4 regions of the Streptomyces sp. NBC_01334 genome follow, and region 4 is predicted to be linked to each of the others. Evidence: riboswitches for the same ligand, from Rfam matches in the RefSeq annotation. Region 4 holds a riboswitch; each other region holds the start of a gene.

Region 1 (7,610 bases), 1.2 Mb from region 4:
GCGGACGCGGGCGGCGAGGTCGGCCTGAGCGAGCTGTCCGCGAGCAGCGGGCTGCCGCTGCCCACCATCCACCGCCTGATGCGCACCCTGGTGGTCTGCGGTTACGTCCGCCAGCAGCCCAACCGCCGCTATGCGCTGGGCCCTCGGCTGATCCGGCTCGGCGAGTCCGCCGCCCGGCTGCTGGGCACCTGGGCCCGCCCCTACCTGGCCCGCCTGGTCGAGGAGACCGGCGAGACGGCCAACATGGCGCTGCTCGACGGCGACGAGATCGTGTACGTGGCGCAGGTGCCGTCCAAGCACTCGATGCGGATGTTCACCGAGGTCGGCCGCCGGGTCCTGCCGCACTGCACGGGGGTCGGCAAGGCCCTGCTCGCGGGCTTCCCGGACGACGAGGTGCGCGCCCTGCTCGCCCGCACCGGCATGCCCGCCGCCACGGACAAGACGATCATCACCCCGGACGGTTTCCTCGCGGCCCTCGCGGACGTGCGGCAGTCCGGTTACGCGGTCGACGACAACGAGCAGGAGATCGGCGTGCGCTGCCTGGCGGTGCCGGTGCCGGACTCCCCCACGCCCGCGGCCATCTCCATCTCCGGCCCGGCGGGCCGCGTCACGGAGTCGGCCACGGAGAAGATCGTGCCGGTACTGCGCCAGGTCGCGGTGGAACTGTCACAGGCACTGACGAGCTCCGGCCCCGCGGTCTAGGGCGGGCTCTCGCCGCACCACGTCCGAGCGCGCCCGCCGGGGCTCAGCGGCGCGGTGTCTCTCCGAACAGCTCCACGGCCCGGCGCACCTCCGACAGACTCCGGGCCAGTGCGCTGACCGAGCCGATCGCACCCGCGATCAGCAGCAAGGAGCGGCGTAACCGGGGAACTTCGGGGACCCCGTGGGTCACCATCGCGGCGAGCGCGGCGAGTTCGTCCTCGGCGATCGCCCGGTCCGGGAACTCGACCGGATACGTGGCGAGTTCGCGGCGCAGCCGGGACACCGCGGTCCGCAGTTCCGCCACCCTCGGATCCTCGTCGCTGCCGGTCACTGCCCTCTGCCTCAAGCTCCGCAACACAGCTCTCCCCCCACGCGCGCTCCACTGAGCGCGCGTGCGCGCTCAGCCGCCCCGCAGCCCCGCGGTACCGGCACCGGGCACCGGAGGACGCGCGGGTCAGTAAACGCCACCCGACGCGGCGTGCGCCACTGCGCGGACCGAAATTCAGCCCCACGGAACCGCACGGCCGACGCCACGTCAGGTATGCAGGACTCATGACGCACAAGGAAGACCGGGCCGCGGACCAGGTGACCGGCCTGCTCCTCGCGGCGGGCGGCGGGCGCCGGCTCGGCGGACGCCCCAAGGCCCTGCTCGAACACCGGGGACGGCCGCTGGTCGAACACGCGGTGGAGGTGCTGCGCACGGCGGGCTGCGCGCGGGTGCATGTGGTGCTCGGGGCCGCCGCCGACACCGTACGGGAGCGGGCACGGCTCGAGGGGTGCGTGCTCGTGCCGAACCCGGCGTGGGAGCAGGGCATGGGCACATCACTGCGGGCCGGGCTCGGCTCGCTCGCCGGGACGGGGGCGCGGGCCGCGCTGGTCCTTCTCGTCGATCAGCCCGGCATCGGGCCGCAGGCCGTGACCCGGGTGCTGGCCGCGTACGAGGACGAGTCCTCGCTCGTCTGCGCCGCCTACGACGGCGCACGCGGCCACCCCGTCCTGTTCGGAGCCGACCACTGGGCGGACATCGCGGCGACTGCCACCGGCGACCGCGGGGCACGCGCCTATCTGAAGGAGCACGAGGAGGCGATCAGGCTCGTCGAGTGCGGGGACGTGGCCCGGCCCTTCGACATCGACACCCCGCAGGATCTCGCGCACCTTGAGTGAGGAGCCTGGCACTGAGCGCCACCTTGCCTCGACGCGGAGAATCTCGACATCAACAAATCATTGAAGTTCCACGATGAGGAAACTAGTATCCACTGATCAGAAGGGACCCGGCCCGTCCGGGGCCCCGCCCGCCGTACTCGGTTCGACCGGCACCCGGTGCCACCGCTGAAGGAAGTGACCGCTCATGTCCGCACCAGCGCCGTCCCCGCTGGCCATCGTCGACGCCGAGCCCCTGCCGCGGCAGGAGGAGGTCCTCACCGAGGCGGCGCTCGCCTTCGTGGCCGAGCTGCACCGCCGGTTCACCCCGCGCCGCGACGAGCTCCTCGCCCGGCGTGCGCAGCGCCGCGCCGAGATCGCCCGCACCTCCACCCTGGACTTCCTCCCGGAGACCGCGGCGATCCGCGCGGACGACTCCTGGAGGGTCGCCCCCTCCCCCGCGGCCCTGGACGACCGCAGGGTCGAGATCACCGGCCCGACCGACCGCAAGATGACCATCAACGCCCTCAACTCGGGCGCCCGGGTCTGGCTCGCGGACTTCGAGGACGCCTCCGCGCCGACCTGGGAGAACGTCGTCCTCGGTCAGATCAACCTGGCCGACGCCTACACCCGGAACATCGACTTCACCGACCCGAGGTCGGGCAAGTCGTACGCCCTGAAGGACGCGGACGAGCTCGCCACGGTCGTGATGCGCCCGCGCGGCTGGCATCTGAACGAGCGTCACCTCGTCGACGCGGACGGCCGTCAGGTCCCCGGCGCCCTGGTCGACTTCGGCCTCTACTTCTTCCACAACGCCCAGCGCCTGCTCGACCTCGGCAAGGGCCCGTACTTCTACCTGCCGAAGACGGAGTCGCACCTGGAGGCCCGCCTCTGGAACGAGGTGTTCGTCTTCGCGCAGGACCACGTCGGCATCCCGCAGGGCACCGTCCGCGCCACCGTGCTCATCGAGACGATCACGGCCGCGTACGAGATGGACGAGATCCTGTACGAACTCCGCGACCACGCCTCCGGGTTGAACGCCGGCCGCTGGGACTACCTGTTCTCCATCGTCAAGAACTTCCGTGACGGCGGAGCCAAGTTCGTCCTCCCGGACCGCAACGCGGTCACGATGACCGCCCCGTTCATGCGGGCGTACACCGAACTCCTCGTCCGCACCTGCCACAAGCGCGGCGCACACGCGATCGGCGGCATGGCGGCCTTCATCCCGTCCCGCCGCGACGAGGAGGTCAACAAGGTCGCCTTCGAGAAGGTCAAGGCGGACAAGGACCGCGAGGCGAACGACGGTTTCGACGGGTCGTGGGTGGCCCACCCGGACCTGGTGCCGATCGCCATGGCCTCCTTCGACGCCGTGCTCGGCGACCGGCCGAACCAGAAGGACCGCCTTCGCGAGGACGTCGACGTCAAGGCGGCCGACCTGATCGCCGTCGACTCGCTGGAGGCCAGGCCGACCTACCCGGGACTGGTCAACGCCGTGCAGGTCGGCATCCGTTACATCGAGGCCTGGCTGCGCGGCCTGGGCGCGGTCGCCATCTTCAACCTGATGGAGGACGCGGCCACCGCCGAGATCTCCCGCTCGCAGATCTGGCAGTGGATCAACGCGGGGGTGGAGTTCGAGCGCGACGGGACCACCGTGAAGGCCACGCCCGAGCTGGCCCGTGAGGTCGCCGCCGGGGAGCTGGCCGCGATCCGCGCGGAGATCGGCGAGGAGGCCTTCGCGGCCGGCCACTGGCAGCAGGCGCACGACCTGCTGCTGACCGTCGCCCTCGACGACGACTACGCGGACTTCCTCACCCTGCCGGCGTACGAGCAGCTCCAGGGCTGAGCACCGGCACCGGCCGGAAGGCTCACCTGTCCGAGTGGCCCAGGGACCGACCCGGGGCCACTCGGTCACGTACGAGCTTCTTCACCGCGGTCGGCTCCGGGAAGCCCTGCTCGCGGCGGTCCCAGATCACCTCGTCGTCCACCCGGACGACGAAGACCCCGCCCTTGCCGGGCTTCAGGGCGAGCTCCGTCAACTCGGCCTCGAAGGTCGTGAGCAGCTCCTGCGCCAGCCAGGCCGCGCGCGGCAGCCAGCGGCACTGGGTGCAGTACTCGATCTCGACCCGTCCGCCCGCGTCGCTCAGTTCGCTCATCCGAGGTGCACCGACCAATCCTGTTCCGCGGCCGGCTTGCCGTGCAGGTCGGGGACCCGCTTCAGCCAGTCGGGCCGTCCTTGCCGTGTCCTCGCCGCGCGCCGCGCCTCGTCGGCGGCGAGCTCCTCCGGGGCGGGGAAGTCGGTGGGCAGCCAGGCCGCCGAAGCCCGCACCCGCGCGTGGAGATAGCGCACATACGCCTCCCGGACCGCGTCCGGGGTCGCGAACCCCGCCTCGCCGGTCAGCCAGGCGTCCGGCACCTCCGCCACGATCCGGCGCAGCAGCTCCTCGGTCACCCTGGGCGCCAGCTCGGCGTCGGCCGCCCGGGTGTCCGGGGCGCAGCGGCCGAGGGCGTGGTGGCGGAAGTCGTAGCGCTTCTCGGGGTCGGCGCCGTCCCAGCGGTGGTGGAAGACGAGGGCGGCGCCGTGGTCGATGAGCCACAGCCGGGGCGGGACGATGCCGAACGTCGGCCAGACCATCAGGTTGGAGCTGTGGACCGTCCGGTCGACGTTGACGGTCAGGGCGTCCAGCCAGACGATCCTCCCGGCCTCCAGCGGCTCCACCGGAAAGGCCTCGGCGACCTCCGGCGTGAAGTCCTCCGCACCCGGCAGGAAGTCCATCCCGAGGTTGAGCCCCGCGCTCGCGGCGTGCAGCTCCCGTACCTCCTGGTGCGGTTCCCGCTCCGCGATCGCCGGGTCGAACCGGACCAGGACCAGTTCGGGAAAGCGCAGCCCGAGGGCACGGGCCAGCTCGCCCACGATCACCTCGGCGACGAGCGCCTTGCGGCCCTGCGCGGAGCCGGTGAACTTCACGACGTAGGTGCCCAGGTCGTCGGCCTCGACGACGGCGGGCACGGAGCCGCCCGCCCGCAGCGGAGCGAGGTAGCGGGTCGCTGTGACCTCGGTCAACATGACTCTCTCCCTCTGGCCTGAATGAGCATAGTAACCAGGGCCCGACAGCCGACGAGAGGGCGCGAGCCGGCGCGCGGAAAGGCCCGCGGGCGGCCTCCGCGGCTGTGGTAGCTTGCCAAGGCCAGTCGAACCCATGTGCGCACGCGAGTGTGTACGGGTCAGGGAATCCGGTGCGAATCCGGAGCTGACGCGCAGCGGTGAGGGCGACGGGCGGGGCAACGGCCACTGGACGGCGTGAGCGGTCCGGGAAGGCGCCTCGTCCGGGTGACCCCGAGTCCGAAGACCTGCTGGCACCCCCGCCGCCGTGAGACGGGCGGGGGGAGCACCGTACGACCGGGCTTCGCGCTTGAGCCCTCGACGCCGAAGGAATCCCTGTGCCGTTCGCACGTCCCGTCCGTTCTGCCCGGCCTGCCGTTCTGTTCCTGGCCGGTGTCCTGCTGCTGGCCGGCTGCGGCTCCTCCGGCCCGGCGGGTTCCTCCGGTTCGGCGGGGAAGAACGGGGCCGCCGGCCCCCCGGTCCGTCTCGACAACTGCGGGCAGCAGGTGGCGATCGACAGCCCTCCGCGGCGGGCCGTCTCCCTCAACCAGGGCACGACCGAGATCATGCTCTCCCTCGGGCTGGCCGACCGCATGGTGGGCACCGCCACCTGGACCGACCCGGTGGCGAAGGGCCTGGAGAAGGCCAACGCGAAGGTGAAGCGCCTCGCCGACAACGCCCCCTCCTTCGAGACGGTCCTGGACACCGAACCCGACTTCGTCGCCGCCTCCTTCGCCTCCACCCTCGGCAAGGGCGGGGTCGCCCCGCGCGAGCAGTTCGAGAAGCTCGGCGTGCCCACGTACCTCTCCCCCTCCGACTGTGTCGGCAAGGACAACAGCGGTGACGGCGACGGCGTCCGCACCGAGCCGCTGACCATGGACTCGGTCTACGGCGAAGTCCGCGACCTGGCCGAGGTCTTCGGCGTCCGGGAGCGCGGCGAGCGGCTCGTGGCCGGGCTGAAGAGCCGGGTGACCGGGGCCACCGCCGGCCTCGACGCCCGGGGCGTGACCCTCATGTACTGGTTCGCCAACTCCCAGTCCCCGTATCTCGCGGGCTGCTGCGGCGCACCGGGCATCGTCACCGACGCGCTCGGCGCCAAGAACGCCTTCGACGACACCGAGGAGGAGTGGCCCCAGGTCAACTGGGAGACGGTCGCCGACCGCGACCCGGACCTCCTCGTCATCGGCGACCTGACCCGTAAGCAGCAGACGGCCGAGACCGCCGCCAAGAAGATCGAGTTCCTGGAGTCGAACCCGGTCACCAGGAACATGACCGCGGTGAAGAAGAAGCGGTACGTGCTGCTGTCCGGACAGGCCATGAACCCGACCGTCAGGACCGTCGAGGGCATCGAGAAGGTGGCGGCGGCGCTGCGCAGCCACGGCCTCGCGGGATGACCGGCGCGCCGTCGGCGTCCGGGGCGTCCAGGACGTCGGCGTCCGGGGCGTCGGCCGTGGGCGGACTGCGCCGCGCGCTGCTGTGGGCGTCCGGTCTCGCGCTGCTGTGCGCCTCGGTCGCCGTGGCCATCACCATCGGCCCCGCGGACATCGCCGTCGGTGACGTGTGGTCCGCGGTCGCGGCCCATCTCGGCTGGGGACAGGCGGAGTTGACGCCGCTGCGGGACGGCATCGTGTGGAACCTGCGGCTGCCGCGCACCCTGCTCGCCGCGGTGTGCGGCGCCGGCCTCGCCGTGTGCGGGGCCGTGATGCAGTCCTTGCTGCGTAATCCGCTCGCCGACCCCTTCGTCCTCGGGGTCTCCTCCGGCGCCTCGACCGGCGCGGTGCTGGTCGTCGTCCTCGGCGCGGGCGGCGGCCTCCTGTCGGTCTCCGGTGGCGCGTTCCTCGGCGCGCTGGTCTCCTTCGCGCTGGTACTGCTGCTCAGCCACACCCTCGGCGGCACCACGGACCGGGTGGTCCTCGCCGGTGTCGCCGCCATGCAGCTGTTCTCCGCGCTCACCTCCTTCGTCGTGATGACGGCCGCCGACGCGGAGACCACCCGCGGCATCCTGTTCTGGCTGCTCGGCTCGCTCAGCGGCGCCGACTGGACGGACGTGACCGTCGGCGCGGCCGCGCTGGTCGTGGCGCTGGCGGTCTGCCTGGGTCACGCCAGGACCCTGGACGCGTTCGCGTTCGGGCAGGACGCGGCCCTCTCCCTCGGTGTCTCCGTGGCCCGCACCCGTCTGGTGCTGTTGTGCACCACGGCGCTGCTCACCGCCGCCCTGGTGAGTTCGGCCGGGGCGATCGGCTTCGTCGGCCTGGTGCTCCCGCACGCCGCACGCGTCCTCACCGGCCCCGGCCACACCCGGCTGCTGCCCGCCACCGCCCTGACCGGCGCGGTGTTCCTGGTCTGGGTCGACACCCTGGCCCGCACCGTGCTCGACCCGCAGGAGGTGCCGGTGGGCGTGGTGACCTCCCTCATCGGCGTCCCGGCGTTCGTTGCCGTCCTGTACCGCGCGAAGGGCACCCGATGACCGGCTCGGAGACGGCCGACTCGAAGACGACCGGTTCCGAGGGGCTGCGCGCCGAGCGGGTCGGCCGGGCCGCCGGCGGCACCCTGATCCTCGACGGGGTCAGCCTGACGCCACGCCCCGGCGCCGTCACCGGCCTGCTCGGCCCGAACGGCTCCGGCAAGTCCACCCTGCTGCGGCTGCTCGCCGGTGTGCTCGCCCCGG
Region 2 (7,610 bases), 3.3 Mb from region 4:
CGGCGTTGGTCACGGCCGCCGCCGTGATCACGGGCGCGCTGGTGCTGACCGGCCTGACGTGGACGGTCATGGAGGCGGCGGACCGGCTCCGCCACCGGGACACGGCCGGGGCGTCCTCGACGCCCGGCCCGTCCGGGTCCGCAGGGTCGTCGGCGTCCTCGTCGTCCTCGTCGACCGCCGCGCCGGACTCGGCGGCCGGGGACCGGACATCGGAAGGGTCGGGCCCCTCCTCGACCGTGCCCAAGACGCCGCAGGCCACCGCGTATCCCCTCCAGTGGCTGGACGCGAAGACCTCACTGGACGTCAAGGAGCCGGTCCGGCGCGAGGACGGCAAGGGGGACATCCGCTTCACCTGCGAGCAGGCCGGCTGCGCGCTGGAGAGCGACACCAGCGTGTTCAACATGCTGTACGGCGACCCCGGTGGCTCCCTCGACTCGTGCCGCATCGTCCTCACCGGCGCCAAGAGCCACCGCCTCCCCCTCGCCGCGGCGGCGGCCGGCAGCGAGATCTGCGTCAAGCACCCCTCCGGGGACATCGCGCTGCTCGTGATCCAGGTGAAGTCGACCGCGCTGCCGGACATCGCCTTCGTGACCGCGGACATGACGGTCTGGCGGGCGGCCTAGTCAGCAGCCCGCCGTCGCCCTGATCAACTCGGCGGCCGGTACGAGGAGTTCCGTCTCCTCGCGGCTCATCGTCGGGTTGGCCGCCCGCCTCCGCAGGGCCTCCGCCAGGCCCTGCTCGGTGAGGTCGGAGGGGTCGGCGAGCAGCGCGGTCAGCATCGCCCGCGCCGGATCGGCGATGGGCTGGGGAGAGACGGCCACCTGGGCGAGGATCACCGCGGACATGCCCCAGTCGAGCCCGGGGTCGCCCTCCTCCGCGTTGGCCCAGTCGATGACCCGGGGGCCGTCGGGCGTGAGGATCACGTTGTCCGGGTGGAGGTCCAGGTGCAGGATGCCGGTGTCGGCCGAGATCCGTCCCGGCAGGGCGTGCAGCTCGCGCAGCAGCCGGGCGAGGACGGCCCCCGCCTCGTCGGCGTCCAGCGTGCCCGCGCCGAACGCCTGGAGCATCGTCGGCCCGTCCAGCCGCTCCATCACCAGGTCGGAGCGGGAGCCGGAGGGCCGTACGGCGGGCGCCGGGTAGCCGTGCTCGCGCACATGCGTCATCACCGCCGCGAGGGCGGCCGAGTCCTCCCAGCCCTCCCGGTCGCGGCGCAGCACCCACTCCTCGTCGATCTCGTACACATCGGCCGTTCGGCCCGAGCCGAGCAGTCGGCCCGGCAGCCCGGCTTGCACCCCGCCCGGCAGCCCGCCCGGCATCCTCCCCGTATGCGTCATGGTCACAACATATCGGCGGCTTCCGCCCCGCCCGGGGCGCTTTCACAGCCGCCCCTCAGACGCCCGGCTACCTGCCGGTAGAGTGGCCGCGTCGTCATCACGCCCGTACAGGGGGAAGCCGGTGCAATTCCGGCGCTGACCCGCAACCGTGAGAGCCGGATCGCCCGGTACGGACCGTGACCGGCTCACGTGCGTCGGCAGGCCCGCCGTCGCACGGCACCGTCGAGGTATACGGAGCCGAGCCGCCGGGATGTCCCGTGCTGCCCGGCTGCGTGACCTCACCGACCGGGAGAGGCACCCGCCGATCATGAACATCCGCCGCAGCGCCGCCGCTCTGGCCGCCGCCACCGTCGTGCTGGGTGCCGCCGTCCCCGCCGTCGCCGTCACCCCCTCCCCCACCCCGTCGGTGGCGATACCCGACGGTCTGTACGGCACCACCGACCCGACGTACGACGGCGTCTGGCGCCAGTCGCTGGCCCTGCTCGCGCAGCGGACCACGGGCGTCACCCCCGCCGACCGGGCCGTGGCCTGGCTGACCGGGCAGCAGTGCGCGACCGGGGCCTTCGCCGCGTTCCGCGCGGACACCGCCAAGGCGTGCGACGCCAAGCTGATGGTGGACACCAACAGCACGGCGGCGGCCGTCCAGGCGCTGGCCGCGCTGGGCGGCCACCAGGCCGCGACCGAGAAGGCGGTCAGCTGGCTGAAGTCGGTCCAGAACGCCGACGGCGGCTGGGGCTACACCCCCGGTGGCGCGAGCGACGCGAACTCGACCTCCGTCGTGGCGGGCGCGATGGCGGCGGCCGGGGAACGGCCCTCGGAGGTGAAAAAGGCCGGCAAGTCGCCGTACGACGCTCTCGTGAAGCTCTCCATCCCGTGCGACAAGGCCGGCGGCGGCGCGTTCGCCTACCAGCCGGACAAGAAGGGCGGTCTCGCGGCCAACGCGGACGCGACGGCGGCGGGTGTGCTCGGCGTCCTCGGCAAGGGGTTCGTGACGACGGCAGGCAAGACGTCGGCGGCTCCCACCTGCGACTCCGCCACCGCGGGCACCCCGAGCGGACTCGCCCGCAACGGCGCGGCCCACCTCGCCGCGGCGGTGCTCGACGCCGGCTACCTGAAGTCCGCCCTCCCCGGCGCCGAGGACCAGCCCGACTACGGCAACACCGCCGACGCCGTCGTCGCCCTCGCCGCGCAGGGTGCGACCGAGCAGGCGAAGAAGCCCCTCGCCTGGCTCGAGCAGAACTCCGCGGCCTGGGCGAAGCAGAGCGGCCCCGCCGCCTACGCCCAGCTGATCTTCGCGGCCCACGCCATGGGTGCCGACCCCCGCCACTTCGGCGGCGCCGACCTCGTCGCGCAGCTCGACGCGACGGGTCCGACCCCGCAGGCCACGGCGAAGGCCACCGATCAGGCCGCCGACGCAGACGCCGAGGCCGACAAGAAGGACGACTCGGATTCCGGTTACGGCGTCTGGTGGATCGTCGGCGTCTTCCTCGTCGCCGGTGTCGGCATCGGCTTCCTGATCAGTGGCCGTGGCAGGAAGCAGCAGCCGTGACGCGCCGGTGCGCCGCCCTCGTCCTGGCCGCGCTGCTGCTGTCGCTGACCGGCGCGGTGCAGTCGGCCCAGGCGGCGGGCTACCGCTACTGGTCCTTCTGGGACCGCTCCGGCGACGGCTGGACGTACGCCACCCAGGGCCCGTCCACCGCCCGTCCCGCCGACGGCGACGTCCAGGGCTTCCGGTTCGCTGTGAGCGCGGACTCCCAGGACGCGTCGCAGCCGCGCGGCGCGGCCTCCTTCGCGACGATCTGCGCGAAGACGCCCGCGCGGGACGACACGAAGCGGGTGGCCCTGGTCATCGACTTCGGTACGACGGCCGACGCGCCGAGCGGCGAGACCCCGCCGTCACCGCGCACGGCCTGCGCCCGGGTCTCGCCCGACGCGACGACGGCCGAGGCCCTCGCCTCGGTCGCCAAACCGCTGCGCTACGACACGAACGCCCTGCTGTGCGCGATCGCGGGGTATCCGGAGACGGGCTGCGGCGAGCAGGTGTCCGGGCAGGCGCCCGGGACGGACGAGCCGACGTCCGCCGCGGAGCCGCAACCGGCGAAGGCGGGGTCGGAGAAGAACGGGGACGGCGGACCGTCCGTGGGCCTGTACGCGGGCGCGGCGGCGGTGGCGGTGCTGGGCGCGGCGGCGGTCTGGCAGGCCCGGCGGCGAGGATCCCGCAGGGATGGCTGACGGCCGGAGGGCCGATGCCCGCCCCCACACACCAGGCACCCCGCTCCACCCGGCCGCCTGGTGGCTGTGGGCCCTCGGTCTCGGCACCGCCGCCACCCGCACCACCAACCCGCTCCTCCTCGGTCTCCTGCTCGCCGTCTCCGCCTACGTCGTCACCACGTGCCGCCCCGACACCCCCTGGTCCCGCTCCTACTCGGCGTTCCTCAAGCTCGCGCTCGCCGTCCTCGTCATCCGCCTGGTGTTCGTCGTCGCGCTGGGCTCCCCGATCCCGGGGACCCAGGTACTCGTCACGCTTCCCGAAGTCCCGCTCCCCCACTGGGCGCAGGGCATCCGGCTCGGCGGCGCGGTCACGGCCGAGGGCCTGCTCTTCGCGTTCTACGACGGTCTGAAACTGGCGACCCTGCTCGTCTGCGTGGGTGCCGCGAACGCCCTGGCCAGCCCCTCCCGCCTGCTCAAGACGCTCCCCGGCGCCCTGTACGAGACGGGGGTGGCGGTGGTCGTGGCCCTCACCTTCGCCCCGAACCTCATCGCGGACGTCCACCGCCTGCGCGCCGCCCGCCGTCTGCGGGGCCGCCCGGACACGGGTCTGCGCGGCCTGCTCCAGGTGGGCCTGCCGGTCCTGGAGGGCGCCCTGGAACGCTCCGTCGCCCTGGCCGCCGCGATGGACGCCCGCGGCTACGGCCGTACCGCCGACGTCCCCGCCCCCGTCCGCCGGACGACCGCCGTCCTCACGCTCGGCGGTCTGCTCGGCGTCTGCGCGGGAACGTACGGCCTGCTCACCGCGGCGGGCGGCAGCTACGGCCTCCCGGTGCTGTTCGCCGGAGTCGTCGCGGCCCTCGCCGGACTGCGGCTGGGCGGCCGCCGTTCCCCGCGCACCCGTTACCGCCCGGACCGCTGGACCCCGCGGGCGTGTCTCACCGCCGCCTCCGGTGTCGCGGTCGCGGCCCTCCTCACCGTGGCCGCGTCCGCCGATCCGGCTGCCCTGCACCCCGGTGTCGTCCCGCTGACCGCCCCCGCCCTCCCGCTCTGGCCGGCCGCGGCCGTACTCCTCGGCCTGCTGCCCGCGTCCCTCTCCAAGGAGCCGTCGTGATCCGCTTCGAGAACGTCTCCGTGACGTACGACGGCGCCACCGAACCCACCGTCCAGGACGTCGACTTCACCGTGCCCGAGGGCGAACTCGTGCTCCTGGCGGGCCCGTCGGGGGTGGGCAAGTCGACGCTCCTCGGAACGGTGTCCGGCCTGGTCCCGCACTTCACCGGCGGCACCCTGCACGGCCGTGTCACGGTCGCCGGCCGCGACACCCGCACCCACAAGCCGCGCGAACTCGCCGACGTCGTGGGCACGGTGGGGCAGGACCCCCTCTCGCACTTCGTGACGGACACCGTCGAGGAGGAACTGGCCTACGGCATGGAGTCGTTGGGCCTGTCGCCGGAGGTGATGCGCCGCCGCGTCGAGGAGACCCTCGACCTGCTCGGTCTGGCCGCCCTCCGTGACCGCCCCATCGCGACCCTCTCCGGCGGCCAGCAGCAGCGGGTCGCGATCGGCTCGGTCCTCACCCCGCACCCGCGCGTCCTCGTCCTGGACGAGCCGACCTCCGCGCTCGACCCGGCGGCCGCCGAGGAGGTCCTCGCCGTCCTCCTCCGCCTGGTCCACGACCTCGGTACGACGGTGCTGCTGGCGGAACACCGCCTGGAACGCGTCCTCCAGTACGCCGACCAGGTCGCCCTGCTGCCCTCCCCGGGCGCGGCCCCGCTGCTCGGCACCCCGGCGGACATGATGGCCGTGTCCCCGGTCTTCCCGCCGGTGGTGAGCCTGGGCCGGCTGGCGGGCTGGTCCCCCCTGCCACTGACCGTCCGGGACGCCCGCCGACGCTCCGGCGACCTGCGGGAACGCCTGGAGGGACGGGAGACCTCCCGGAGGGTGGACACGCCCCCGGCGCCCCCCACCGGGCTCCCCGCCGAGCCCCCGGCCGATCCTCCCGCCCGCCGTCGCTTCCGCCGTCCTCCCCCCGCGCCGTCCACCTCCGCGGCTCCCGCCGAGGCCCGTTCCCTCTCCGTGCGGCGGGCCCGGGTCCAGGCGCTGCGCGAGGTGGACCTCACCGTCCTGCCCGGCGAGACCGTCGCCCTCATGGGCCGCAACGGCGCCGGGAAGTCGACGCTGCTCAACACCTTCGTTGGCCTCGTCGAGCCGTCGGCGGGAACGGTCCACGTGGGCGGTCTCGTGCCGCACCGCACCGCGCCCCGGGACCTGGTCCGCCGCGCTGGTCTGGTCCCGCAGGAGCCGCGCGACCTGCTGTACGCCGACACGGTCGCCGCCGAGTGCGCGGCCGCCGACCGGGACGCGGGGGCCGCCCTCGGCACCTGCCGGGCCCTGGTCTCGGGCCTCCTCCCCGGCATCACGGACGACACCCACCCCCGCGACCTCTCCGAGGGCCAGCGCCTCACCCTCGCGCTGGCGGTCGTCCTCACCGCCCGCCCGCCGCTCCTTCTCCTGGACGAACCGACCCGAGGCCTGGACTACGCGGCGAAGGCGCGCCTGGTCGCCGTGCTGCGCGGACTCGCCGCGGCCGGGCACGCGATCGTCCTGGCCACCCACGATGTGGAGCTGGCCGCGGAACTGGCCCACCGGGTGGTGCTGCTCGCGGAGGGCGAGGTGATCGCCGACGGCCCGACGGCGGAGGTGGTGGTCTCCTCCCCGTCCTTCGCCCCACAGGTCACGAAGATCCTGGCCCCGCAGGGGTGGCTCACGGTCGCGCAGGTGCGCGAGGCACTGCGGGAGGAGCTGCCGGAGGCACTGCGGGAGGAGCTGCGATGACGATGCCCAGGCGGCGTCCGGTACACCTCGGCCCTCGGTCGCTCGCCGCGTTGGCGCTGGTCAGCGTGGTGGGCGTGATCGCGTTCGGCTGGCCTTTCCTCGCGCCGCCCACCTCCGCGCTGAACGCGCACTCCCAGGACGCCCCCTGGCTGTTCGCGGGCCTGCTGGTGCTCCTGGTCGCGGTCGTGGCGGCGACGATCTCGGAGTCGGGGCTCGGCGCGAAGGCGGTGGCGATGCTGGGCGTGCTGGCGGCGACGGGCGCGGCCCTGCGTCCGATCGGCGCGGGGACGGCGGGCATCGAGCCGATGTTCTTCCTGATGGTGCTGAGCGGCCGGGTCCTCGGGCCGGGGTTCGGCTTCGTCCTCGGCTCGGTCACGATGTTCGCGTCCGCGCTGCTGACGGGCGGGGTGGGCCCGTGGATGCCGTTCCAGATGCTGGCGATGGGCTGGTTCACGATGGGCGCGGGCCTGCTGCCGGGCGGCGAGCGGCTCCGTGGCCGTACGGAACTGGCCCTGCTCGCGGCCTACGGTTTCGTGGCCGCCTTCGCGTACGGCACGGCGATGAACATGGCCGGGTGGCCCTTCATGGGCGCGCTGGCCTCGGGGGTCGCCTTCGACCCGGACGGCACGGTGCCCGCGAACCTGGCCCGCTTCGCCGCGTACTGCGTGGCGACCTCACTGGGCTGGGACCTGGGCAGGGCGGTGGTCACGGTCCTGCTGACGCTCACCCTCGGCCCGGCGGTGCTCAGGGCGCTACGCAGAGCCACCCGGCGCGCGGCCTTCGAGACCGCGGTCACATTCGAGGCCCCGCGGAAGGGCCCAGAAGGCCGTTGACCGGTGAACCACCCCACATGACTCACATCACCTACTATGCGACCTAGTCGGACAAACCGGACGCCATGCCCATGCCATAACGGCCTCTGACCTGGGTATTGAGAGCCAGCTCACAGGGAGCGCCGACCCCCCGAATACGACCACAACTAGCAAAAGGGGTCTTTGCGGACGGCGCTCGATCCTGTTTCTCTGGATGACGTCGCAGGGTGCCACCGAGTCCACGGGCTCAGGCACCACGGCATGCAGCCACCTACCGCAACCACACGGTGCGGCCACGCACCGCGTGACTCCGGCATGCAAGCGACCGCCATCGTCCCCGAAGAAAAAGGTTCTCCGTGTCCGTCTCCGTCATCCGTCGCATCGCTTCCCCGAAGAAGGCCCTCACCGGCATTGCCGT
Region 3 (7,610 bases), 2.1 Mb from region 4:
GACGCTGTGGCCGACCGCGGTGAGGTGGGCGACGGGGGTGAGCGTGGTCTCCTGGGCGATCCGCCCGGTGACGTTGACCGTCCGGCCCCGCGTCGAGCCGCCGGCACCGTACGTCACGGAGACGAAAGTGGGCGACAGGGCCTCCAGGCGGCGGATCGCGGTCCAGAGTCCGGCCTCTGCCGCCGCGCTGCGGGGCGGCATGAATTCGAACGAGTAGGAGCGGCCACCCCGTGCGAGCAGGTCGCGAATGGATACTGCGCTGTCTGTTCTTGTGCTGGGGATGCCGAGTGCCATGTGAACAAGCCTTCCGATCCTCGCAGTTCGTGGGCTGCCGCCCCGCTGATGCTGTCTCCGACGCCGACGCCGACGCCGACGCCGACGCCGGGGCTCGGGCTCGGGCCGGGGGAGGACGGCGAGTGCTTCCTCCCCCGGCCCGCTCGGCCTGCCCTCAGGCCTCAGGACCCGGAGAGTTCCTCACGCACGGCACGGGCGGCGGCGACCAGGTTCTCCAGCGAGGCCCGGGTCTCGGGCCAGCTGCGGGTCTTCAGGCCGCAGTCGGGGTTGACCCAGAGACGCTCGGCGGGAATGGCCCTGAGACCGGTACGGAGCAGCTCGGCGGCCTCCTCGGTGCTCGGGACGCGGGGGGAGTGGATGTCGTAGACACCCGGCCCGGCCTCGCGCGGGTAGCCGTGCGCGGCGAGTTCGCGGGCCACCTGCATGTGGGAGCGGGCGGCTTCGAGGCTGATGACGTCGGCGTCGAGGTCGTCGATGGCCTGGACGATGTCGCCGAACTCGGCGTAGCACATGTGGGTGTGGATCTGCGTGTCCGGACGCACTCCGCCGGTGCTGAGCCGGAACGCCTCGGTGGCCCAGGCGAGGTAGGCCGGGCGGTCGACGGTCCGCAGCGGCAGGGTCTCGCGCAGCGCGGGTTCGTCCACCTGGATCACCGAAGTCCCGCCCGACTCCAGGTCGTCGACCTCGTCGCGCAGGGCGAGGGCGACCTGGCGGGCGGTGTCGCCGAGGGGCTGGTCGTCGCGGACGAAGGACCAGGCCAGCATGGTGACGGGACCGGTGAGCATGCCCTTGACCGGGCGGTCGGTGAGGGAGCGGGCGTACGTCGTCCAGCGCACGGTCATCGGTTCGGGGCGGGAGATGTCGCCGGCCAGGATCGGCGGGCGGACGTAACGGGTGCCGTAGGACTGCACCCAGCCGTGCTCCGTGGCCAGGTACCCGGTGAGCTGCTCGGCGAAGTACTGCACCATGTCGTTGCGTTCGGGCTCGCCGTGCACGAGGACGTCCAGGCCGGCCTTCTCCTGGAAGGAGACGACGTCCTGGATCTCGGCCCTGATGCGCTCCTCGTAGCCGGTGGTGTCGATCCGGCCGGTGCGCAGGTCGGCGCGGGCGGTGCGCAGTTCGCCGGTCTGCGGGAAGGATCCGATGGTGGTGGTCGGCAGGAGGGGCAGGCGGAGGTGGGCGCGCTGGGCCGCGGCCCGCTCCGCGTACGGCTGGGAGCGGCGGGTGTCGGTGTCCCTGACGGCGGCGGCGCGGGCGCGCACGGCCGGGTCGTGGGTGAGGGGGGAGTTGGCCCGGCCGGTCAGGTCGGCCCGGTTCGCGGCCAGTTCGCCGGTGATCGCGTCGGTGCCGAGGGCCAGGCCCCTGGCGAGGGTGACGACTTCGGCGGTCTTCTGGCGGGCGAAGGCCAGCCAGCGCCGGATCTGTGGCTCGATGTCCCGCTCCAGAGCCGTGTCGAGGGGCACGTGGAGCAGGGAGCACGAGGCGGCCACGTCGACCCGTTCGGCCAGCCCGAGCAGGGTGCCGAGGGTGGCGAGGGACTGCTCCAGATCGTTGATCCAGACGTTGCGGCCGTTGACGACACCGGCGATCAGCCGCTTGCCGGGCAGGCCGCCCACGGCCGCCAGGGCGTCGAGGTTGGCGGCTGCGGCGTCGGTGAAGTCGAGCGCGAGCCCGTCGACGGGGGCCTTGGCCAGGACCGGCAGGGCGTCGCCGAGCCGGTCGAAGTAGGAGGCGACCAGGAGCTTGGGCCGGTCGGTCAAGGCGCCGAGAGCGCGGTAGGCGCGGGCGGCGGCGCCCAGTTCGGCCGGGGTGCGGTCCTGGACGAGGGCGGGCTCGTCCAGCTGTACCCACTCGGCGCCGGCCGCGCGCAGGTCGGCGAGGACCTCGGCGTACACCGGCAGCAGCCGGTCCAGCAGGGTGAGCGGCTCGAAGTCCGCGGGCACGCCCGGGGCGGGCTTGGCGAGCAGCAGGTAGGTGACCGGGCCGACCATCACCGGGCGGGCGTTCAGCCCGAGGGCGAGGGCCTCCCCGAGCTCGGCGACCTGCTTGGCCGGATCGGCCGTGAAGACGGTGTCCGGTCCCAACTCGGGCACCAGATAGTGGTAGTTGGTGTCGAACCACTTGGTCATCTCGAGCGGCGCGACGTCCTGGGTGCCGCGTGCCATGGCGAAGTAGCCGTCGAGCGGATCGGTGGCGACGGCGTCGCGGTGGCGGCCGGGGATCGCGCCGACCATGACGGTGGTGTCCAGGACGTGGTCGTAGTACGAGAAGTCGCCGGTCGGGACCTCGTCGATGCCGGTGTCGGCGAGCTGCCGCCAGTTGGCGGCGCGCAGTTCGGCCGCGGTGGTCCGGAGGGCGTCGGCGGTGACACGGCCCTTCCAGTAGCCCTCGACGGCCTTCTTCAGTTCCCGGTTCGGGCCTTGACGGGGGTAGCCGTACACGGTGGCCCGTGCTGCCGCGGCTGCGGACTTCGCTGTCACGGAAATCTCCTTCGCGAGACATCTCCCTGGGATCCCGGGACGGGACGCGAGCGCGAAGGGGTGACGAACCGGGCGGACCGATCCCGCGCGGCGCGGCGCGGTCGTTCGCCTGATATGTACGCCGACCCGCCCACGAGGTCACCGGGATTTCCGCGCACGAGTCCTTTCGTGCGCGGGCAACGGGCAGGTCTTCGGACTCACGGGCACGTCTCGTCGTACGGAGTTCGTACGAGACACCTACTGGCCGTCGCTTCCCAGACCCTGTTCGTGGGTCCAGTGCGTATGACGGCGGTCGTTCCCGCTCACCGCTGCGGGGCAGTCCCGGATTTCCACCGGGTTCCCTCTTGCGACGCATCCCGCCTGGCGGACGGGGCGAACCAGCTGCGCCCGCCAGCCTACGGGGCGGTCCTCCGGTGCGGCGGATCACTCAGCCATTCGGATGGTGAGGTGGAACACGCGTTCGGCATGCTTGGAATGTGCCGAGGGCGGGAAACGGCCCACTCGCGTCTCTCGCCCGTGTCCTCGAGACCTTCGCCATCGGACTCGGCTGCGAGATCCGCCGCGCCCGCCGGCTCGTCCGACGGGCTCGCCCTCGCCCTCGCCAACGCCTCCGTCCCGCTACCGTTGGCTTCCGTTCTGCAAGCCCGGCTCGGGGTGGCTGCGCCACCTCCGCCCCCACCCCCACCCCACGCAGCGAGGATGACCATGTCCAAGGACCGTCCCTGGAACCGCAGTCCCGAATCGGAGCCCGCCGGGCAGCCCGAACCGGCGGACATCCTCCCGCCGTTGGCCGGGCTCGAGATCCACGGCATGAACGACGAGCGGGTCAGGGCCCACTGCCTGAATCAGGCCCGATACTGGCTCGCCTCGTACGAGCACCTGCGCCGCCGCAATGACGACCACCTGGAGACCGCCACCAGGTACGCCGTCATCGCTGACGCCTTCCGGCCCGGATCCACGCCCATGGAGCAGTAGCCGCGAGCCCCCGGGGCCGATCGCGGCGGTGCGTCACGCATCCGGCGTCGGCCGGATCTCCGGGGCGAGCTCGGGCGGCCGACCCGTGGTCCACATCGCCCGGACGGACATGCGGCTGATGCGCCAGCCCCCGCGCTCGCGCCGCAGTTCGGCCTCCCAGTAGCCGCCCACCGTGAAGAGAGGGTCGGCGTCCTCACCGCGCTTCCGAAGCGTGGCGTCGTGGTGAACGTGCGTCATCAACGCGTTCCAGGACACCGTGGCCCTCCCCGTGGCCGGTTCGACGTCGACCAGGACGTCCGAGGCGATGTGCTGGGTGCGGGCGTACCTCTCGAGTGCCTCCCTGGTGTGTGCCATCGCCTCGACGCCGTCGGCCGCGCCGATCGGGGTCACCGTCCGGACGTCGTCGGTGACGTAGTCACGGGCCCAGTCGCCCTCGAACCTCCGCTCGTCCAGAGCTCGGAAGAAGCGGCTGATGAGCATGCTGATCTCGGTGTGATCCGGCTGTGTGGTCATAGCGGGAGCGTCGGCCCTCAACCGCGCTTGAGGTCAAGATCGGAGGACGTCGGCCTCAGGGGTTCAGGGCCCGCTCGGTGGTGGGGTGACAGGAGAGGAGGGCGTCGACGCCGACCAGTCGCAGGACCTGCAGGACGGGCTCCTGCGCGGCGGCGATGCGCAACCAGCCCTGCGCGCCGCTCACCTGCCGGTGGGCGGCGAGGAAGACGTTGATGCCGCTGGAGTCCATGAAGGTCACGCCGCTGAGGTCCGCCACGATCCGCGGGGGCGGCACCGCTCCGTCCGCGGAGAGCAGGGCTTCGCCGAGGACGTCCTTGACGTCGTGGTCGATCTCGCCCCGCATGGTCACGACACGAACGCCGTCGACCACGCGATGTTCGACGGACAGGCTCTTCGGCCGGCCCGCTTTCTCGATGTCGGTCACCGTCTCCTCGACTGCGTCTAGGCTGGCCCCCGGGTGAGGGCGTGCGCGGGAGATTCTGCCCCACCACCGCGAGGGCATGCACCCGGGCGGCTGTGCCGAGCGGCATCCCGTGGCATGCATGGCGCGATCGCGGGTACCGGCGCACGTGACCGGGGGAGTGAGGGCGAGGACACGTGGAATCCCACGCCGGAGGCGACGGCAGTACCGGGCTGGACGGCCACCTGATGCGCGCCGGTTACTCCCTGGGCGCGGACGACGGCAGCATCGCCGACGCCCGACACCATGCCGTCGACTTCCTCGACCGGGCCCATGACCACCATCGCCTGCCCGATCCCGCCCGTGCGCGTGACCTCACCCAGTTGGTGGTGAGCGAGCTGGTCACCAACGCCCGCAAGTACGCCCCCGGCCCCGTTCTGATGGAGCTGCGCCTCACGGCCCACGCGGTGGAAGTCGTCGTGTGGGACAGCGACCCGACGGTGCCCGCGGCCCGGCCGAGCGATCCCGGCCGGATAGGCCAGCACGGCCTGGAGATCGTCAAGGCCGTGACGGAAGACCTCTTCGTCGAGCAGGAACCGGTCGGCAAACGCATCACCGCCCGCATCGCCCTCGACGGCCCTCGCTGACCCACCCCGCACCAGCGCCACCCGCACCTGACACGGCGGTGGGTCCCACCCGGCGGCAAGTCCCCAGCCGCTCAACGGTCGTTGCACCGTCACCGGATGCGGTGGGTCTCCCAGAAGGGGCCGAGGTCCTCGTCCGTCATGGACTGGGCGGCCTTCTTGAAGTCGGCGGTGGTGGAGACGCCGTACCAGTGGTCCCGGGCGTACCGCTCGAGGAGCCGGGCCATGGTGTCGGCGCCGAGGATGCGTTCCAGGTCGGCCAGGGCGCAGGGCCCGGCCGTGTAGACGAGGTGGTACGTGCCGCGGTGCTGCGACCAGTAGGCCATGGAGGCGGTCAGCGCGGCGCTGTCGTCGGGCCAGTAGACGTCGGACCAGCAGTCGCCCGTCTCCCAGCCGTAGAAACGGGCGTTGGCGTACTGGGCGAAGCTCTCGTCCAGCCACGGTGAGGTGTACTCGTCGTTGCCGACGATGCCGTACCACCACTGGTGCGCCAGCTCGTGGACGACGGCGCCGCCTTCCTCGGTGGTGCCGAGGAGGACGAGGCCGGGGTACTCCATGCCGCCGCCGAACCCGGGGGTCATCACGAGGTCGACCTCGCCGTACGGATAGCGGCCGAACTCCCGGCCGAACCGGTCGATCGCGGCGACGGCGTCCGCGCGGGTGAGGCGCACGCCCGCGGCGGGGGTGTCGGCCGCCCAGTACGACTTCACGCGCACGCCCCCGGGCGTGGTCTGCGCCGCCGTGCGGAACGGGCCCGCGGCCCACGCGAAGTCCCGCACCCGGTCCGCGACACCGAGGGTGACCGTACGGCCGGGTCCGCCGGGGAGGGTGCGGGTGTGACCGGTCGTGGGCACCTTCAGGGCCGACGGGTGGTCGAGACGGACGCGGAAGTCGCTCGTCAGGGCGTAGAAGCTCTCACCGAGCGCCACGTACGGGTCGAGGTGCCACCCCTTCGCGTCGTGGACGGCGAGCACCGGCAACGCGTTGCCGAGAAAGCGGTAGGCGCCTTCGCGGCCGAAGCGGGCATTGCGTTCGGGCACCGTGATGGAGACATCGAAGGCGACGGCCGTCCGCGCGCCGCGCGCGAGCGGCTTCGGCAGGGCGATGCGCAGGGCCGTGCACTCCACGGCGGGCCGCCCCGGCGTGCCTCCCGCCACGTTCGACACGACGACGGGGGCGGGCGCGCCGGGTGTGCCGCACGGGTCCTCGCCGTTGCCCCACAGCCGCAGGTACACCTCACGCAGCGGCCGGTCGGACGCGTTGCGGAACGACACCCGCTGCCGTCCGGTCCAGTGGCTGCCGTCGGCGTCGGCGCGCAGGGTCACGTCGTAGCGCGCGCGATCGGGCGTCGCGGCGGCCCTGGACACTCCCGGCCCGGCTGCCGCGCCGGCCTCACGCACACCGGCGCCGGCCGCCGTGAGAAGCACGAGCAGCACGACGAACAGACGACGAACGGGCATGGGCGACCACACGGCCAACGGCGACATGCCAGCCGATATTGCCACAACACCCCGCCCATGGCACCGACTTGAGCGGACCGGCCGCGGTCGCCGGGGCCACCCCGCAGCCCCTGATGTCCGCCCGAGCCGTCACCGGACAGTCACGGACGCTCCCCGCCGACCTGCGCGATGCCCGTCTCGTAGGCGAACACCACCGCCTGGGCGCGGCTGTGGAGGTTCAGCTTGGTCATCACCCGGTGCAGGTGTGTCTTGACGGTGGACTCGCTGACACACATGTGCTCGGCGATCTCCTCGTTGCCGAGACCCTTGGCGACGTACCCGAGCACCTCGACCTCCCGGCCCGTGAGCAGGCTCGTCGATCCGGTCCCGGCCCGGGACTGCTGTGGGTGGACGGCGTGTCGCTCGATGAGCCGCCGGACGTGGGCAGGGGCCACCAGGAGGTCGGCGGAGAGGGTCGCCGTCACGGCGCTGAGCAGCTGTTGCGGCGGCATGTCCTTCAGCAGGAAGCCGCTGCATCCGGCGCGCAGGGCCGCGTAGACGAATTCGTCTTCGTCGAAGGTGGTGAGGACGACGATGCGCGGAGCCGGGTCGAGACCGAGGGCGAGAATGCGCTCCGCGGCCGCGAGCCCGCTGAGCCGGGGCATCTTGATGTCCATCAGGATCAGGTCCGGGTGGTGCTCGCGTGCCGCGGCGACGGCCTCCACGCCGTCCGATGCCTCCACGACCGGGCCGAGCCCTTCCACCGTGCGCAGGAGCGTGACGATGCCGGAGCGGATGAGGTGCTGATCGTCCACAACCAGGATGCGGGCCACAGCGCTCCTCGGAGATGCTCACGTCACGGATC
Region 4 (7,610 bases):
GGTCGGCATCCAGGCCGTGCTCGACGTGATGGGCGTCGGCGGCGGCGAGGACACCAACTGGTTCGTGAAGGACCTGCCGCTGCTGATCGCGTTCGGCGTGCTGGCCGCCTACACCTACTCCTCGGGTCTGCGGGCCCCGGCACTGATCGCGTTCGTGAAGGACACGCTGATCTACATCGTCATCGCGGTGGCGATCATCTACATCCCGATCAAGCTGGGCGGGTTCGACGACATCTTCGCCAAGGCCGGCGAGGCGTTCAGCCAGACCAACCCGGCGACGGGCAAGCCGCGCGGCGCGCTGGCACCGGCGGAACCCGGCCAGTGGACGTACGCCACGCTGGCGTTGGGCTCGGCGCTGGCGCTGTTCATGTACCCGCACTCGATCACGGCGACGCTGTCGTCGCGCAGCCGTGAGGTGATCCGCCGCAACACCACCATCCTGCCGCTGTACTCCCTGATGCTGGGTCTGCTGGCGCTGCTCGGCTTCATGGCGATCGCGGCCGGGGTCAAGGTCACCAACGGGCAGCTGGCGATCCCGCAGCTGTTCGAGGACATGTTCCCGTCCTGGTTCGCGGGGGTGGCGTTCGCGGCGATCGGCATCGGCGCGCTCGTGCCCGCGGCCATCATGTCGATCGCGGCCGCGAACCTCTTCACCCGCAACATCTACAAGGACTTCATCAAGCCGGACGCGACGCCCGCGCAGGAGACGAAGGTCTCCAAGCTGGTCTCGCTCCTCGTGAAGGTGGGAGCCCTGGTCTTCGTCCTCACCATGGACAAGACGGTCGCCATCAACTTCCAGCTGCTGGGCGGCATCTGGATCCTCCAGACGTTCCCGGCCCTGGTCGGCGGCCTCTTCACCCGCTGGTTCCACCGCTGGGCCCTGCTCGCCGGCTGGGCGGTCGGCATGGTCTACGGCACCTTCGCCGCGTACGGTGTCGCGTCCCCGACCCAGAAGCACTTCGGCGGCTCGTCGAAGGAGATCCCGGGCATCGGCGAGATCGGCTACATCGGTCTCACGGCGTTCGTGATCAACGTCGTCGTCACGGTGGTGCTGACCTTCGCCCTGAGGGCCGCCAAGGCTCCCGACGGCATCGACGAGACGAAGCCGGAGGACTACACGGCGGACGCGGGCGACCCGGGCGTGGCCGTGGAGCTGCCCCCGGCGACGGCGGGCGCCGGCCACTAGGTCGTGTCCCTGGGTACGCGATGGCCGGCCGGACGGGTCCTGGTCCCGCGTCCGTCTGGCCATCGCGTCCCGGAGGCGGTCCAGTTCGCGGACCCGCATGCCGACCCGGTGCGGGGCCGCCGGCGCCGTCCGGGAGCTCCCTCCCACAGGCACGGTGCCTGGAACACGCTGAGCTGCGCGTACCAGCAGCGTGACTGCTGGAGCACGGTCTCCGCCTGGCGGATCAGGTCGTTCCGGCGGTGGGCACCAGCCGGCGCGGATCCCGCATCGCCCTGGTGAGACAACGCCGCTTGGTCCAGCGGTACCACCGGAACAGGAAGAGCGCGGCGGCGATCGAGGCGGCGCGGATCGGGCCGACGAACTTGAAGACGGTGTCGAACCCCTGGCTGCCCTGCCGCCCCTGCCCGAAGCCGGTCGTGTCGTGCGTGACGGGGATGAACAGGCCCTCCCCGACCCGGGCGAGCAGCGCCGGCGCGGCGACCGGCCAGATCACCCTGGTGACGTTGGCGCAGGAGACCCGTCGGCGCCACTTCCTGGGGCGGGTGACGCCGCGGTGGCCCCCAGACGGATCGTCAGGGAGTGCCGGCGGCCGACGAACCCGTGTCCGACCCGGTGTCCCGCCCGCCGGGAGGCCGGTGTGGCCATCGGCGCGTCGCGCGGTCGCTCCTTGCCGGGCGGACGGCGAGCCTCGTCATGGCGTGCTCCTTGAGAGTTCCGAGAAGGCGGTTCGCGGAGACGGCGGACTCGCGGGACGGAGGATTCGCACGGCGCCGACGTCTGCTTCCATGGAATCGCTCCCGGCACGCTCCGCAACCCGGGACCGCGTCTGCGAACATCCGGTTTTCGTCCGCACACCCGAGCGGGACCGGCATCCCGTGCCACACCGGAACGATCTCACCCCGATCGCCTGTCAGCTGACGCTCTGAAACCGCCCCGACACAACATCTGGGGGTGGCGTGACAGGTGAGCACAAGATGTATGCTCATGCTCGCTGTCGCCGCAGGGGAATCCGGTGCGAATCCGGAACTGTCCCGCAACGGTGTACTTGCGTGCGTTCATACCTGTATGCGCACGCCTGTTCAGTCCGAGGTCCTGCCGACAGCGCGCCCGGCCGTCCGGTCCGGGTGCCCTGACGTCCGGGTCTCGTGGAGTGGGCCGGTGGACGCGACGCCCCGCGCGCTCGTGTGCTGCCCCCTGCCCTCCGCAAGGCCCACCGCCGAGCGAGGGAGAGCCCCCACGTGACCATCGCGCCAGCCGACCCGGTTTCCGTCACCGAGCTGGAGACCGACGGTCCCGGTACCGCGTTGCTGCGGACCCTGACCGAGCTGACCGCCGACCTGCCCGACGCCGACCCCGGCCGGGTCGCCGCCGTCGCTCTGCGCGGCCGGTCTGCACGGGCTGCCTCCGAGATCACCGCGGAGCTGCGCGAGCTGGCCACGGAGGGGGCCGCGGGCCTGATCTCCGAGGACCCCGCCTACTCGAAGCTGGCCGCCCGGCTGCTGACGATCAGCATCGCCGCGGAGGCCGCCTCCCAGGGCGTCACGTCGTTCACCGGATCGGTCGCCGTCGGCCACCGCGAGGGCCTGATCGCCGACCGCACCGCCGAGTTCGTGCGCGTCCACGCGGTCCGCCTCGACGCCCTGATCGACCAGCAGGCCGACGACCGCTTCGGCTACTTCGGGCTCCGTACCCTGCACAGCCGCTACCTCCTGCGGCACCCGATCACCCGCAAGGTCGTCGAGACGCCGCAGCACTTCCTGCTGCGCGTCGCCTGCGGCCTCGCCGAGGACGACACGCCCCGCTCCCTGGACGAGGTCGCCGCCCTCTACCGGCTGATGAGCCGTCTGGACTACCTGCCGTCCTCCCCCACGCTCTTCAACTCCGGTACCCGGCACCCCCAGATGTCGTCCTGCTACCTCCTCGACTCGCCGCTGGACGAGCTGGACTCCATCTACGACCGCTACCACCAGGTGGCCCGGCTGTCGAAGCACGCGGGCGGCATCGGCCTTTCGTACTCCCGTATCCGCAGCCGCGGTTCGCTGATCCGTGGCACCAACGGGCACTCCAACGGCATCGTGCCGTTCCTGAAGACGCTCGACGCCTCGGTCGCCGCGGTGAACCAGGGCGGCCGGCGCAAGGGCGCGGCGGCGGTCTACCTGGAGACCTGGCACTCCGACATCGAGGAGTTCCTGGAGCTGCGGGACAACACCGGTGAGGACGCCCGCCGGACGCACAACCTGAACCTCGCGCACTGGATCCCGGACGAGTTCATGCGCCGGGTCAACGCCGACGCCCCCTGGTCCCTGTTCTCCCCCGCCGACGTGCCCGAGCTCGTCGACCTGTGGGGCGAGGAGTTCGACGCGGCCTACCGCAAGGCCGAGGAGGCGGGCCTCGCGAAGAAGACCATCCCGGCCCGTGATCTCTACGGCCGCATGATGCGCACCCTCGCGCAGACCGGCAACGGCTGGATGACCTTCAAGGACGCGGCCAACCGCACCGCCAACCAGACGGCCGAGCCGGGCCACGTCGTGCACTCCTCCAACCTCTGCACGGAGATCCTGGAGGTCACGGACGACGGCGAGACGGCGGTCTGCAACCTGGGTTCGGTGAACCTCGGCGCGTTCGTCGACACGGCGGCCGGCGCGATCGACTGGGAGCGGCTGGACGAGACCGTCCGCACGGCCGTCACCTTCCTCGACCGGGTCGTCGACATCAACTTCTACCCGACCGAGCAGGCGGGCCGCTCCAACGCCCGCTGGCGCCCGGTCGGCCTGGGTGCGATGGGCCTCCAGGACGTCTTCTTCAAGCTGCGGCTGCCCTTCGACTCGCCCGAGGCGAAGGCGCTGTCCACCCGGATCGCCGAGCGCATCATGCTCGCCGCCTACGAGGCCTCCGCCGAGCTGGCCGAGCGCAACGGCCCGCTGCCGGCCTGGGAGAAGACCCGTACGGCCAGGGGCGTGCTGCACCCGGACCACTACGGCGTCGAGTTCAGCTGGCCCGAGCGCTGGGCGGCCCTGCGCGAGCGGATCGCGCGGACCGGCATGCGCAACTCCCTGCTGCTCGCCATCGCCCCCACCGCCACCATCGCGTCCATCGCGGGCGTGTACGAGTGCATCGAGCCGCAGGTGTCCAACCTGTTCAAGCGCGAGACGCTGTCCGGCGAGTTCCTCCAGGTCAACTCCTACCTGGTGCAGGACCTCAAGGACCTCGGCGTCTGGGACGCCCGCACCCGCGAGGCGCTGCGCGACTCCAGCGGCTCGGTGCAGGACTTCGCCTGGATCCCGGCGGATGTGCGCGCCCTGTACCGCACGGCGTGGGAGATCCCGCAGCGCGGCCTGATCGACATGGCCGCCGCCCGGACCCCGTACCTGGACCAGGCGCAGTCCCTGAACCTGTTCCTGGAGACGCCGACCATCGGCAAGCTCTCCTCGATGTACGCGTACGCCTGGAAGTCGGGCCTGAAGACGACGTACTACCTGCGCTCCCGCCCGGCGACCCGTATCGCCCGCGCGGCCCAGGCACAGGCTCAGCCCGAGAAGACCATCCCCGTGCAGCAGGCGACCGAGCCCGACGCCGTCGCCTGCTCCCTTGAGAACCCCGAATCCTGCGAGGCCTGCCAGTAATGACCACCGCACCCGAGAAGACCGAGAAGAACCTGCTCGACCCGGGCTTCGAGCTGACCCTTCGCCCGATGCGCTACCCGGACTTCTACGAGCGCTACCGGGACGCCATCAAGAACACCTGGACCGTCGAGGAGGTCGACCTCCACTCGGACGTCGCCGACCTGGCGAAGCTGTCCGAGGGCGAGCAGCACATGATCGGCCGGCTGGTCGCGTTCTTCGCGACGGGCGACTCGATCGTGGCGAACAACCTCGTGCTGACGCTGTACAAGCACATCAACTCACCCGAGGCGCGCCTCTATCTGTCGAGGCAGCTCTTCGAGGAGGCCGTCCACGTCCAGTTCTATCTGACGCTCCTGGACACCTACCTCCCCGACCCGGAGGACAGGACGGCGGCCTTCGACGCGGTCGAGAACATCCCGTCCATCCGTGAGAAGGCCGAGTTCTGCTTCAAGTGGATCAACGAGGTCGAGAAGCTGGACCGGCTGGAGACCAAGGCCGACCGCCGCCGCTTCCTGCTCAACCTGATCTGCTTCGCCGCGTGCATCGAGGGCCTGTTCTTCTACGGCGCCTTCGCGTACGTCTACTGGTTCCGCAGCCGGGGTCTGCTGCACGGTCTCGCCACGGGCACCAACTGGGTGTTCCGTGACGAGACGATGCACATGAGCTTCGCCTTCGAGGTGGTCGACACCGTCCGCAAGGAGGAGCCGGAGCTCTTCGACGACCAGCTCCAGGAGCAGGTGACCGCCATGCTGCGGGAGGCCGTCGAGGCCGAGCTCCAGTTCGGGCGCGACCTGTGCGGCGAGGGGCTGCCGGGCATGAACACCGACTCGATGCGGCAGTACCTCGAGTGCGTCGCCGACCAGCGTCTGTCGCGGCTCGGGTTCGCCCCGGTGTACGGCTCGGAGAACCCCTTCTCCTTCATGGAGCTCCAGGGCGTTCAGGAGCTGACCAACTTCTTCGAGCGCCGTCCGTCGGCGTACCAGGTCGCGGTGGAGGGCACCGTCGACCTGGACGAGGACTTCTGACCCTCCCTCTCTCCTCGGGCCTCCTGGGCCTCCCTGATCCGCCGGTCGGCGCGCCGGTCGCGCACGATGCCGAACACGGACGGGAGGACCAGGAGGACGAGGATCCCGAGGACCATGAGCATTCCGATGAGGCCTTCGATCTGGTTCGTGTTCATGGACATCAGTCTGCCGCCGGACACTCCTGACCGTGAGTGGCAGGACTGCCGCACACCTTCAAATTCCTGCCACTTCGGGTGCACACTGGCAGCATGCTGAAAAACGTGGCCGCCGTCCTGGTCGACGGTGTGCATCCCTTTGAACTCGGCGTCGTCTGCGAGGTGTTCGGCCTCGACCGGAGCGACGAAGGGCTGCCGGTGTACGACTTCGCCGTGGTGTCGGCGGAGGGACCGGTCCTGGGCACCCACGTCGGCGGGCTCACCGTGTCCACGCCGTACGGCCTCGACCGGCTGGACGAGGCCGACCTGATCGCCGTACCGGCCGCGGACGCGAACATCGACCGCGCATATCCGCCCGAGCTGCTCGACGCGCTGCGCCGGGCCGTGGACCGGGGTGCCCGGGTCCTCAGCGTGTGCTCCGGGGTGTTCGTGCTGGGCGCCGCGGGGCTGCTCGACGGCCGGCGCTGCGCCGTGCACTGGCGGCACGCGGACGTGCTGGCCCGCCGCTACCCCCGGACGGCCGTCGAGCCGGACGTGCTGTACGTCGACGAGGACCCGGTGATCACCTCGGCCGGCACGGCCGCCGGTATCGACGCCTGTCTGCACCTGGTCCGCAAGGAGCAGGGGCCCGAGGTCGCCAACCGGATCGCCCGGCGGATGGTGGTGCCGCCGCACCGGGACGGCGGCCAGGCCCAGTACATCGAGCGGCCGCTGCCCCGGTCGCGGTGCGACACCGTCGGCGAGGTGCTCGCGTGGATGGAGCAGCACCTCGACGAGGAGGTCACGGTGGAGCAGCTCGCGGAACGCGCCCACATGTCACCGCGCACCTTCGCCCGCCGGTTCCAGCAGGAGACGGGCACCACCCCCTACCGGTGGCTGCTGCGTCAGCGGGTGCTGCTGGCCCAGCACCTGCTGGAGGCGACGGACGAGACGGTGGACGCGATCGCCTGGCGCGCCGGCTTCGGTACGGCCGGCGCCCTGCGCCACCAGTTCGTGCAGGCGCTGGGGACGTCCCCCAACGCCTATCGGCGCACGTTCCGCGGCCCGCAGGCCGTCGCCTGAGCCGCGGCTCTCACCCGGACACCGCCCGCAGCAGCAGGCGGCGCGGCCGGAGCGTGATGCCGATGTGCGTCCGGTTGTCGGAGCCCGGCACCGGCTCGAAGCGGAACGCGGACGCCACCACCGCGGCGATCAGTGTCAGCTCGGCCATCGAGAAGTGGTCGCTCGGGCACTTCCGGTTGCCGACGCCGAACGGCGTCATGGCGTACTTCGGCACCTCCGGGGAGCCGCCGGGCAGCCAGCGGTCGGGATCGAACTCCGTGTGCCGCTCGTACGACCGCGGATCGCGCTGTACGGCGTACGGGCTGTAGACGATGTCGGCGCCCGCGGGAATGCGGTAGCCGCCGAGCTCGGTCTCGGTCACCGCGCGCCGGGTCAATATCCATACGGCGGGATACAGCCGCATGGTCTCGACGACGACATTGGCGGTGTGCTGGAGCTTTCGGACGTCGCCGAATGCGATCGGGCGGTCACCGACGACCCTTTTCACCTCTTCGCGGATCTTGTCCACCTGGTCGGGGTGCTCCGTGAGGACGTGGAGCAGCGACATGACCACAGAGCC

What was found. Region 4 has a riboswitch for cobalamin ahead of OG736_RS29090 (ribonucleoside-diphosphate reductase subunit alpha). Riboswitches for the same ligand answer to the same signal wherever they lie in the genome.
Region 1: linked by a shared signal. The riboswitch ahead of OG736_RS34185 (ABC transporter substrate-binding protein) and the one ahead of OG736_RS29090 (ribonucleoside-diphosphate reductase subunit alpha) in region 4 are both predicted to bind cobalamin.
Region 2: linked by a shared signal. The riboswitch ahead of OG736_RS14210 (SCO2321 family membrane protein) and the one ahead of OG736_RS29090 (ribonucleoside-diphosphate reductase subunit alpha) in region 4 are both predicted to bind cobalamin.
Region 3: linked by a shared signal. The riboswitch ahead of metE (5-methyltetrahydropteroyltriglutamate--homocysteine S-methyltransferase) and the one ahead of OG736_RS29090 (ribonucleoside-diphosphate reductase subunit alpha) in region 4 are both predicted to bind cobalamin.

What each region holds. Positions count from the first base shown of each region.
Region 1 is NZ_CP130718.1:7,661,281-7,668,890, reverse strand. It holds gene OG736_RS34215 (IclR family transcriptional regulator) at 1-702, shown strand, start outside; gene OG736_RS34210 (DUF5955 family protein) at 746-1,060, opposite strand; gene OG736_RS34205 (nucleotidyltransferase family protein) at 1,255-1,866, shown strand; gene aceB (malate synthase A) at 2,051-3,685, shown strand; gene OG736_RS34195 (Rdx family protein) at 3,708-3,995, opposite strand; gene OG736_RS34190 (HipA family kinase) at 3,992-4,906, opposite strand; cobalamin riboswitch at 5,012-5,212, shown strand; gene OG736_RS34185 (ABC transporter substrate-binding protein) at 5,281-6,336, shown strand; gene OG736_RS34180 (FecCD family ABC transporter permease) at 6,333-7,409, shown strand; gene OG736_RS34175 (ABC transporter ATP-binding protein) at 7,406-7,610, shown strand, end outside.
Region 2 is NZ_CP130718.1:3,134,573-3,142,182, forward strand. It holds gene OG736_RS14200 (serine/threonine-protein kinase) at 1-623, shown strand, start outside; gene OG736_RS14205 (phosphotransferase) at 624-1,334, opposite strand; adenosylcobalamin-variant (AdoCbl-variant) riboswitch at 1,437-1,508, shown strand; gene OG736_RS14210 (SCO2321 family membrane protein) at 1,642-2,883, shown strand; gene OG736_RS14215 (SCO2322 family protein) at 2,880-3,566, shown strand; gene OG736_RS14220 (energy-coupling factor transporter transmembrane component T) at 3,559-4,656, shown strand; gene OG736_RS14225 (ABC transporter ATP-binding protein) at 4,653-6,380, shown strand; gene OG736_RS14230 (ECF transporter S component) at 6,377-7,213, shown strand; gene OG736_RS14235 (aggregation-promoting factor C-terminal-like domain-containing protein) at 7,549-7,610, shown strand, end outside.
Region 3 is NZ_CP130718.1:8,594,263-8,601,872, forward strand. It holds gene metF (methylenetetrahydrofolate reductase [NAD(P)H]) at 1-294, opposite strand, end outside; gene metE (5-methyltetrahydropteroyltriglutamate--homocysteine S-methyltransferase) at 456-2,774, opposite strand; cobalamin riboswitch at 2,940-3,171, opposite strand; gene OG736_RS38340 (hypothetical protein) at 3,480-3,749, shown strand; gene OG736_RS38345 (nuclear transport factor 2 family protein) at 3,783-4,262, opposite strand; gene OG736_RS38350 (STAS domain-containing protein) at 4,318-4,686, opposite strand; gene OG736_RS38355 (ATP-binding protein) at 4,860-5,309, shown strand; gene OG736_RS38360 (M1 family metallopeptidase) at 5,399-6,766, opposite strand; gene OG736_RS38365 (response regulator) at 6,907-7,578, opposite strand; gene OG736_RS38370 (sensor histidine kinase) at 7,602-7,610, opposite strand, start outside.
Region 4 is NZ_CP130718.1:6,444,449-6,452,058, reverse strand. It holds gene mctP (monocarboxylate uptake permease MctP) at 1-1,186, shown strand, start outside; gene OG736_RS29095 (hypothetical protein) at 1,410-1,679, opposite strand; cobalamin riboswitch at 2,165-2,300, shown strand; gene OG736_RS29090 (ribonucleoside-diphosphate reductase subunit alpha) at 2,425-4,809, shown strand; gene OG736_RS29085 (ribonucleotide-diphosphate reductase subunit beta) at 4,809-5,834, shown strand; gene OG736_RS29075 (helix-turn-helix domain-containing protein) at 6,083-7,051, shown strand; gene OG736_RS29070 (bifunctional albaflavenone monooxygenase/terpene synthase) at 7,062-7,610, opposite strand, start outside.